DNA from 3 places in the Cupriavidus sp. 291-E7 genome. Region 3 is predicted to be linked to each of the others. Evidence: predicted binding sites of a transcription regulator. Region 3 holds the regulator's gene; each other region holds the start of a gene.

Region 1 (3,273 bases), on a different contig from region 3:
AGGCTGCCGCGCATGCGGCTGGCCCTGCCAGCGTTTGGCGCCGATTGCGCGCCCGCAACTCGTTCGCCGTATGCGCCGTCTCGCCGTCTTCGATGTGCGGCGCACTTAAGGGGCGATGCCTTCGCACAGGTCGGCCTGGCGCTTGCAGTACTGCCAGGTGGCTTCCTCGCTATTCATCGTGAATGAGATGGTCAGGTCTATTGGCTTTCGGCCAACGATCAGCGCGCGTTCCTGGATGATGCCCTGGTACACCGCCGCCAGATAGTATTGGCCGGGCGGCACCCGCATATACAACAGCGGCCCCTCGCTCACCACGCGCAGGACGCGTTCGTGTCGCGCATTGAGCAGCAGCACCTTGACGTCCGCAAGCGACGCGCCATCCGACCGGTCCTGGAACCGCAGGTGCACGTTGAACTGCGGCGCGAGCGAGCGCATGCGGGCCACATCGTCGGCGCCGATGCCGCCCGACAGGTACGGAATGCTGGTGGCGCCCTGCTGCAAGGTGGCCTTGGGCGTGCTTGCAGACGCTTGGGCGCCGGCCGATGCGGTGAAGGCGGCAAGGATCATGACATTGACCCAGGAGCGAGGATTGCCGAGGAAGCTCATGATCGATTCCGCCGTGTGATTGCGTTGCCGCGTTGGATTTCACTTTATGTCCGCATGGGCGGTGGCCGTTGACACAGCGCAAGGCGATTGCCGTGCAATGATCAAGGGGCAGGGCGGGTTGTCGCCAACGATGCGAATTATGGCGTCGATATCGCTCGCCACCAGACAGGCGGCGCGCAACCCACGCGCGACGTGGCGCGATGCATACGCCCTTGCGGTGAATCAAATCAGCGATCGCGCCAGCGCCTAATTTAGGGACGGTGACATCTCCAGGTACGGCGACGTATCGTCGAACACATCATGAGCGCAATCGAGTTTTCAGGCATGTTGCCGACCTACTGCTCGGCAGGCCCCAGCCTTCAGTGTCAGGCGCGCGTCGATGGCGCGCCGGCGTGCTATGGCATTACCGCCGAAGCCCTGGAGGACCACTTCGGTGCGCGATCGTGTCGGCCGGAAGACCTGTTCGTGGCCTATCAGAAGCACAAGGGCGCCATCGAGACGATGGCCCGTGGCCTGTTCGAGATGACCGGGGCTCACAGCATTTTGCTGCACAGCGGACATTTTCGATTTGGTATGTAGCCGCAGGTGTCGACGGGACTTTGAACGCCACGAGAATTGCGGCGATGCCGCACGGTGTCCGTGCCGTGCCGGGCGTCTTGAAAAGAGGTGATTGACGATGAAAACGATTTGGGCCGGTCGCCGTGCCATTGTCATCCTGTTGGCGATCCTCACCGCATGCGCGAGCTATCCGCCAGGGGATCCACAGCTTCTGACATTCCTGCAGGACGGCGTCACGACCCGGGAGGACGTGTACATGAAACTGGCCGAGCCCAGCGCGGTGTGGGAAGGTGGCCGCGTCATGACCTATCAACTCGACCGCAACAACCAGGGTTATATCCCGATGCGGCGAAGGGAAGCCGCATGGACCGCCAAGTACAGCCTGGTACTGGTTTTCGACGAACAAGGCATCCTTCGCCGGCATTCTTTGGTCGGGATGAAGGACGACCCCGCTGTCCATTGAAACTGGTCTCGGGCGCATCCATTCCGGCGCGCCGATGATCCGATGATCGCAACCACGCCGCTACCCCGGACCCTACGAAGGACACAGGCGGTTTCCTTGATCCAACCCAAATGCCGGGAGGATTCGTCGCCTACCTTGTCAGCATGGGGCGGATTCACCGGTTAAGGAATCGCCGTGTCGCGTTAGCGCCCTGCCCAGTGCTGTGCGGCGCATAAGCGTTTGTTGCCGTCCTCGATTCAAGGAGCCTGTGATGCAATCCATCGTACTTGCCGCTGATGGGTCAACGTACAGCGATGCGGCGGCGCACTTTGTGGCCGCCGGAAAATTGCTGAAGGGACCATTAATCGTCCATCTGGTCCATTGCATGCCGGCCGTGTCGGGCGAGGTGAAGTCATACATCAGCGCCACCGACCTGGCGGCATGGCACGCGGACGAAAGCAGCCGGACATTGCGCTCGGCCGCCGAGATCCTGAACCTCGGCGGCGTGTCGTTCGAGCAGCACGCGCTGACCGGATTCGCGCCAGAACGCATCGTCGAATTTGCACGCTCCGTCGATGCGTCGGCGATTGTGATGGGTACTCACGGCCGGGGCGCATTCTTCGATGCCGTCGTCGGCTCCGTGGCGGGCCGTGTCATCGCTCATGCGCCGTGCCCTGTCATTCTGGTGAAGGGTGAAGCCGCGCGCGGCCGATGACCTGGCATGCCTGATGCCGGGCAGTAAAGCCGGTTCGTGGTCGTGCCGGGCACATCGGGCAGCGGTAACTCGACGCTGCCGCAAATTCTTGGCGGCCTGGGCCGGCCGTCGTCGACACGAGCCGATTGCGCTTGCCGGAACCGCTCGCGCCTCTCGATGTGCCGCGGTTCAGGAGGAAATATCGAATCGGAAAACCCATGACGTTGGATCTTGATCACTTCACCCCATCGCTGTCGCTCGGCGGCGGGCTTCTTATCGGCTTGGCGGCGGCCGTGCTGATTCTCTTCAACGGCCGCATTGCCGGCATCAGCGGCATCCTGGGCGGATTGCTGGGCGTGCCTCGCCGTGACATGGCGTGGCGCGTTGCCTTCCTTGCGGGGCTGCTCGCCGCACCGGTGCTGGGCCGCCTGGCGGGTCATCCTGCGGTTGCCAGCATCGAGGCTGGCTGGCCCCAAGTACTGGTGGCTGGCTTGCTCGTGGGCATCGGCACGCGATACGCAAGCGGATGTACCAGCGGGCATGGCGTGTGCGGAATCTCGCGCGGTTCAGTACGGTCGATTGCAGGCACGCTCACCTTCATGGCAGCCGGCTTCCTGACCGTCTTCGTACAACGTCATTTGCTGGGAGCCTGAGATGGGCGTGATCACTGCGTGGGTAGCTGGGCTGGTATTTGGGCTCGGCCTGATGGTGTCGGGCATGGCGAACCCTGCCAAGGTCCTGGGCTTCCTGGACCTTGCCGGCGTGTGGGACCCTTCGCTCGCTTTTGTCATGATCGGTGCGATCTCGCTGGCCGCACTCGGATTTCTGGTCGCCCGGCGCCGTGCACGTTCGTGGCTCGGACTGCCGATGCAGTGGCCCTCCAGCACGTCGATCACATGGCGCCTGATCCTCGGCAGTGCCACCTTCGGCATCGGCTGGGGGCTGGCGGGCTTCTGCCCGGGGCCCGCATTGG
Region 2 (3,273 bases), on a different contig from region 3:
TGCTGGTGGTGCCCTATGCCGGGCCGGCGCTGACCGTGGGGCGCCGCGCGCTGGTGGCGTGGGATGGCGGCAAGGAATGCGCGCGCGCCCTGCACGATGCATTGCCGCTGCTGTTAGGTAGCACCGTGCACCTGCTGCATGCCAATCCGGTCCACCACGCACCGCGCGCAGATGCGGCACCGTTGGATATCGCGTGCCGTGTGCTGCGCGACGTGGGCGCCGATGTCCGCACGGAGTTCGAACCCGGCGCGAACGACGCCGCCATCGGCGACCTGATATTGTCGCGCGCCGCCGATGTGCAAGCCGACCTGCTGGTCATGGGCGCGTACGGGCACGGACGCTTCCGCGAACTGGTGCTGGGCGGCGTCACCAAGACCATCCTGAGTTCGATGACGATTCCCGTGCTGCTGGCGCACTGAGACGCGTCACGCCAAGTTGGCGAAGCCGCCCGCACCCCGGGGTTCCGATAGGCGCGGGCGGCGTCGGCATGCGCATCGTTAGCGTGCGAACAGCGCCGGGATCGGAGATTCATCGAGCACGGTGCAGGGAATGTCTCCCAGCTTGCCGGCCAGCTTTCCGACCGTTTCGTCGCGCGCCTGCGCGCCGCAAACCAGCAAGTCGGTGCGCGCCGTCCGGGCGGTGGCCAGCAAAGCCTTGCCCAGTGACGGATGCGCGTCGCCCGTAAGTCCGAACAGGCAGGCGCGGATGCCCCGGCGCGCCAGCCACGTCAGCGCGTAGCTGGCCGGCGCCATATCGGTGTGGCGGTGTCGGGAGAAGGGAATGCAGCAAGCCAGCGCGACATGCTGCGCGCGGCGCAGGATCGGCAGCGCGTCGCGCAACGCACGCGCCGATTCGCGCGTGCCGCTCCACGCCACCATTACGCGCGCATAGGGCCACGCCTGCGTGGGCGCGGCGTCGTGCGTCAGCGGAATGACCAGGACCGGTGGTCCGGCCTCCAGGATGGTGCCTTCCACAAACTGTCGCGTGTCAACCGGGCAATGGCCGTCGCCAGCGCACGGCTGGCTGACGATGATCAGGTCAGCCAGGCGGCCTTCGCATTGCATGGCTTCAAGTGGCGTGCCTTCTCCCACGCGCCAGTCCACGGCGATGGGGGCGCCTGCCGTCGCGGCCTCGAAGGCCAGGCGGCTGGACTCGCAATCGGCGAAGAGCGCCGCGTCGGGAGCCAGGCCGCGTTGCGGCAGCAGGCCCACAAGCGTTGCCGGCAACGCACAAGCCAGGGCGACCGCGTGGGAAAGCCGGGCCGTGGCGTACCTTGACGCATCGACGTGGACCACGATAGCTGAGATGTCCATCTGCCCCCTTGCCAGTGCCACGACATTGGGCACGCGTCAAATCTATGCCATGACTTGAAGAAGCCGTTGCGAAAAATCAATCAATAGCGGACTGACTCGATCAATCAAAGGCATTGCGGCAGATCAAGTGCGATGGGCTGGAGCAGCCTAGTCTCGAAGCACGATGACGCAGGCGGAGCCCGATCATGTACGAGAGAATTCTGGTGGCGGTGGATGGCGGCGATTCCGCCGACCTGGCGATGACGCAGGCCATCGGCATGGCTCGGGCGTTCCATGCCGATATCAAGCTGCTGTATGTGGTGGACGACAGCGAATTTTTCGATACGGCGGGCATGGCGGACACCGCTATGGTGGTGAGCCAGCTTGTACAGGGCGGCGAACGGGCACTGGACCTCGCCGCCGAGCGGTGCTCTGAAGCCGGGGTCACCTGCATCAAGGAGCTCGTGGAGCGTCCGCTTGGCCGCGGCAACATTTCGGAGACCATCGTCGAGCGCGCGGACACCTGGCCGGCCGACTTGATCGTCATGGGCACGCATGGGCGTCGCGGCATGCGGCGGGTCATCATGGGCAGCGTGTCTGAAGGCGTGGTGGCGCAGACCAGCAAGCCCGTGCTGCTGATTCGCGCGGAGGCCAGCAGTGTGGCGGCCGGCCGTCGCAGGCAGGTGGGATGAAAGATATTAGAGCGGCGATTCGCCGGGAAACAGGTTCGCCTCGATGGCGTAGCGCACCAGGGCGGCGTCGCTGCGAAGCTGGAGCTTTTCCAGTAGCCGCATTTTGTAGGTGCTGACGGTCTTCGAGCTGACGCACAGGGCTTCGGCGATTTCGGTCAGCGATTCGCCGTTGACGATGCGCCGGTACACCTCCAACTCGCGGTCGGATAGGCTGGCATGCGGCGCATCGATTTGCTCCTGCACGCCAAGCGCCAGCTTTTCCGCCATCTCGGGGCTGACATAGGTGCCGCCCGAGGCCACCTTGCGCAGGGCCGCGATGAGGTCATTGGCGGCGCTGTCCTTGGTCAGATATCCGGCCGCGCCAGCCCGGAATGCCCGTACCACGTACTGCTCCTCGGCATGCATGGTCAGCACCAGAACCCGGCTGGCCGGATACTCGGTGCGGACATGCCGCACCAGTTCCAGGCCGCTGCGCCCGGGCATCGACAGGTCCAGCAGGATCACATCGGGTGTGGTCTCGCGCAACACCTGCGGCACTTCGGAGCCCTTGGCCGCTTCGCCGACCACTTCCACGTCGTCCTCGCGCTCCAAAATATGGCGCAAGCCGTTGCGCACCACGGCATGATCGTCGGCAATGACCACTCGTATCATCGTCTCACTCCGCCACAGTGGCACGTATGGGAAAGCGCAGGCATAGCTCGAAACCTTGCCCCGGCGCGTGCGTCAGCGCCAGCGTTCCGCCCAGCAGCCGGGTTCGCTCGCGAATGCCGAGCAGTCCGAAAGAACGGCGCGTGCGGTCGCGTAGCGTGCCGTCCCAGCCATTTCCGTTGTCGCGCACGCGCAGCACGTGTTCGTCGCCGTGTTGGTCCAGGGCGATCCACACGCGATTGGCCTGGGCATGGTGCACGACGTTGTTCAGTGCCTCCTGCACGATGCGGAAAACCGCCGTCGCCTCCTGTTCGCTTACGTCAAGATGATCGGGGGCGCGCAGGTCGATCGTCAGGCCGCAGCGGCGGCTGAAATCCTTGGCCAGCCAGTCCAGCGCCGCCGCCAGCCCCAGTTCGTCGAGCAGAGCCGGGCGCAGGTCCGCGGAGATCTGCCGGACCGCGGCGATGGCGGCATCGATGCCGCCATGCATGGCCGCCGCGCGGCTCAGGCAATGCGACGCCGTGCCGGCTTCGCGCAGGTCGCCCTCCAGCATGGCAAGGTCCATTTTCAGCGCGCTCAGGCGTTGCCCGATGTCGTCATGCAGTTCGCGGGCGACGCGGCGCTTTTCTTCCTCGCGGCTT
Region 3 (3,273 bases):
TCTTTTGAACCGGATGAACTGTAGAGACGTTGCCGGCGCACCGGAGTGACCGGAAACCTGGGCACGCGTCCCAGATCAGGGAAGCGGCCCGGCGACGCAAAAAGCATGGTGCGGCGCGATACCGTGGTTCTCGGGATTGTATGGCATTCCCGGCCCCGCCCGCAACCCGGCACTGTGGCCGATTCAGAACACCACGCAAAAGCCGTGTTGCGCCAACGTATCAGGGAGCCAGATCGAACGGGCCACGCCCAGCATGCCGAACCCGATCACCACGATGGCTGCGCCCATCCGTATGGCCGGTTTGCGGGAAAGCTGGCGCAGGTATCCGGACAAGCCCGAGATCACCAGCAGGTTCGGTAATGTGCCGAGTCCGAAGGCACCCATCACGAGCGCACCTGACGTGGCATTGCCGGCCAGCAACGCCAGAGCGAGTGCGCTGTAGACCATCCCGCACGGTACCAGACCCCAGGCCAGCCCCATGCCATAGCGGCGCGCCATCGGCATGGCCCGTTGACGCGGCCGCAAGCTCGCCGGCAAGCGAGCACTCATCGATCGAACATGTTGCACCACGTGCACGGCTGCCAGAGACGCCAGCCGTTCGATCCAGTCGGCTCGCATCACGCGTCCGCGCAACAACCACGCGCCCGTGACAATCAGCATCACACTGCCCAACGCGTAGAGCCATCGCTGCAACGGCAGATACTCCTGGCGCCATACGGTCGCGCCCACCGCTCCCATCGCCGCGCCAAGCAGCATGTACGTAGTGATGCGGCCAACATGCATGACGCACAGCTCGGCCCACCAGTGTCGCGGCGAGCGATGTATGAAAACAGCCACAGTGCGGGGCTGTTTTTGCTCCGCAGCAATAGCAATTCCTCCACACATGGCAGCGCAATGCATACCACCGAGCAAAGCCATAAGAAAAACGCTTAAAAGCACACCAAATGGCAACTGTTCCTCGCTTCTGCGTCACTCGACACTGTAAAATGCCTGCATCGCGCCCTCGCTGCAAGCGCATTCATAACGAGCACTTCAATTGTTGACTTCCATTCCCGTCACCGAGATGTCGCCCCGTTGTTCCACGTGTGCAATGGGCCAGCTTTGCCTGCCCGTCGGCATGTCGCAACAAGACCTGGCGAAAATGGACACGCTCGTTCAGGAACGTGTGCGTGTCCATAAGGGCGAAACGCTTTACCGCATGGGCGAACCGCTCAGCGCGGTCTATGCCATTCGCTTTGGCACACTGAAGACGCACGTCACGATGGAAGACGGGCGCACCCAGATCACCGGTTTCCACTTGCCCGGCGAAGTCATCGGTCTCGACGGCCTGGGCGAGATGCAACACGCATCCGACGCCACCGCGCTGGAAGACACCGAAGTCTGCGTCGTGCGTTACGACGACCTGCAATCGCTGTCGGGCAGCCTGCCTTCTCTGCAGGGCCAGTTCCTGCGGCTGATGAGCAAGGAGATCTCGCAAGACCAGGTCATGCTGATCACGCTTGGCTCGATGCGCGCGGAAGAGCGGCTTGCTGCTTTTCTCGTGAACATGTCCGAACGACTTTCGGCACGCGGTTACTCCTCCACCGAGTTCGTGCTGCGCATGAGCCGCGAGGAAATCGGTAGTTACCTTGGCCTGAAGCTCGAGACCGTCAGCCGTCTGTTCTCGCGCTTCGCTGAAGCGGGCCTGATCCAGATTCGTCAGCGACATGTGAAACTGGTCGACATGGCAGGCATCAAGCAGGTGTATAGCCGCTCCTGCTGACACGCGCTACATCTCATACCGAGCACCGTGACAAAGGCCGCACCGGGACGTATCCGGTGCGGCCTTTCTGTTTAATGTTGCTATTCGAGTTCATCGGTATCGCTGAGCTTCACCGGCATCGTGTACAACGTGAGTCCGCTCGATAGCGCACAGAACAGCCACGCCACCAGGAAACCCACGGTGTAGATCGCTTGCCGCGATGCTTCAACCGGATGCCCGAAGAAATTGAGATCTCCGGGGTCCACTACCGAGAACACCACCGCTGTGGCCGCACCGCCCATCAGAAACGCCGGCCATAACACCCACATCAGCCAGCGTAGTCTCATGGGCGCCTCGCTGACGGCTCACTCCGACTCGCGCCGACTTTTTCGACTACCAGGCCGTGACGAGCGGCATCTGCAACCGGTTTGTCGGCGTGGCTGTTGGCCAGCCAGATCGTAATGCCGCAACCAACCATCGCCAACAGCGGGCCGCTCATCAGGATCCAGGGCCAGGGTTCCCTGTACCAGGGTTTTGCGGGGTGTGGGGTCATTGCGCTCTCCTATTGGCATCCGTCCCTCTTCGCAATCTGTGACAGCATCACAGATTGCGAGGGACGATGAAACTCGTGCTTTGCCGGATATTCACCTCGCGCGCGGCTTCGGTCTCGGCAGTGACCGTCACCTCGATCTTGTGCGTCCCTTGCGCGGCATCATCGATCGGCACGCGAATCCGGATCGGCAGCAACCGGTTCGACGTAGGCGACAGCGCTTCGGCGGCATGGTCGTATTCGACCGTCAGCCCCTTCAGATCGTCGCTCTGCGCCTGCACACGGATCTTCATCGGCGCCTCAGTCGCGTTGATCAGTTGGAGCCGATACACGTTCTCGATCCAGCGTCCTTCCACTTCGCGCCCGAGCGCGCCGCGGTCACGAATGATGTCGACCTTCAGCGGTGTACGCATGGCCAGCGACACAACGAATCCCGCGCACAGCGCCAGCCAGATCATGGTGTAGACGATGGTGCGCGGGCGCAGCAGACGCTTGCGGGCATCGGTGACCGACAGCTTCTTGCGCATGGCGTTCTCCGACGTGTACCGGATCAGTCCACGTGGATACTCCATCTTGTCCATCACTTGATTACAGGCGTCGATACACGCACCGCAGCCAATGCACTCATACTGCAACCCATCGCGGATATCGATGCCGGTCGGGCATACCTGCACGCAAATGCTGCAGTTCACGCAATCGCCCAAGCCGGCTGCCTGGTGATCGGTCTTGCGCGAGCGGCTGCCGCGCGGCTCGCCACGCCCCACGTCGTAGGTCACGACGTAGGTATCGCGATCCACCATCACGCTTTGGAAGCGCGCGTACGGGCACATGTACTTGCAAACCTGCTCGCGCATGAACCCGGCGTTGCCCCATGTTGCGAATGCGTAGAACAGCATCCAGAAGGCTTGCCAAGGACCCAGCGTCCAGTGCAGAACCTCGCCACCGAGTTCGCGTATCGGCGCGAAGTAGCCAATGAACGTGA

The links. Region 3 encodes FNR, which switches genes on or off when oxygen is low (the NO sensors DNR and NnrR bind a similar motif). Its sites were predicted from a motif close to TTGATNNNNATCAA; they were not measured.
Region 1: a site for FNR is predicted at 1,724-1,737, ahead of AC3FLX_RS31555 (universal stress protein). Genes of this name have one in related genera too.
Region 2: a site for FNR is predicted at 1,427-1,440, ahead of AC3FLX_RS31510 (universal stress protein). Genes of this name have one in related genera too.

What each region holds. Positions count from the first base shown of each region.
Region 1 is NZ_JBYOJV010000033.1:14,349-17,621, forward strand. It holds gene AC3FLX_RS31540 (hypothetical protein) at 106-606, opposite strand; gene AC3FLX_RS31545 (DUF1488 family protein) at 907-1,185, shown strand; gene AC3FLX_RS31550 (hypothetical protein) at 1,283-1,627, shown strand; gene AC3FLX_RS31555 (universal stress protein) at 1,878-2,321, shown strand; gene AC3FLX_RS31560 (YeeE/YedE family protein) at 2,519-2,953, shown strand; gene AC3FLX_RS31565 (DUF6691 family protein) at 2,955-3,273, shown strand, end outside.
Region 2 is NZ_JBYOJV010000033.1:8,570-11,842, forward strand. It holds gene AC3FLX_RS31500 (universal stress protein) at 1-419, shown strand, start outside; gene AC3FLX_RS31505 (adenine nucleotide alpha hydrolase family protein) at 498-1,313, opposite strand; gene AC3FLX_RS31510 (universal stress protein) at 1,499-1,984, shown strand; gene AC3FLX_RS31515 (response regulator) at 1,991-2,635, opposite strand; gene AC3FLX_RS31520 (PAS domain-containing sensor histidine kinase) at 2,640-3,273, opposite strand, start outside.
Region 3 is NZ_JBYOJV010000008.1:250,107-253,379, reverse strand. It holds gene AC3FLX_RS16465 (sulfite exporter TauE/SafE family protein) at 184-951, opposite strand; gene fnr (fumarate/nitrate reduction transcriptional regulator Fnr) at 1,037-1,762, shown strand; gene AC3FLX_RS16455 (hypothetical protein) at 1,843-2,088, opposite strand; gene AC3FLX_RS16450 (hypothetical protein) at 2,085-2,294, opposite strand; gene ccoG (cytochrome c oxidase accessory protein CcoG) at 2,342-3,273, opposite strand, start outside.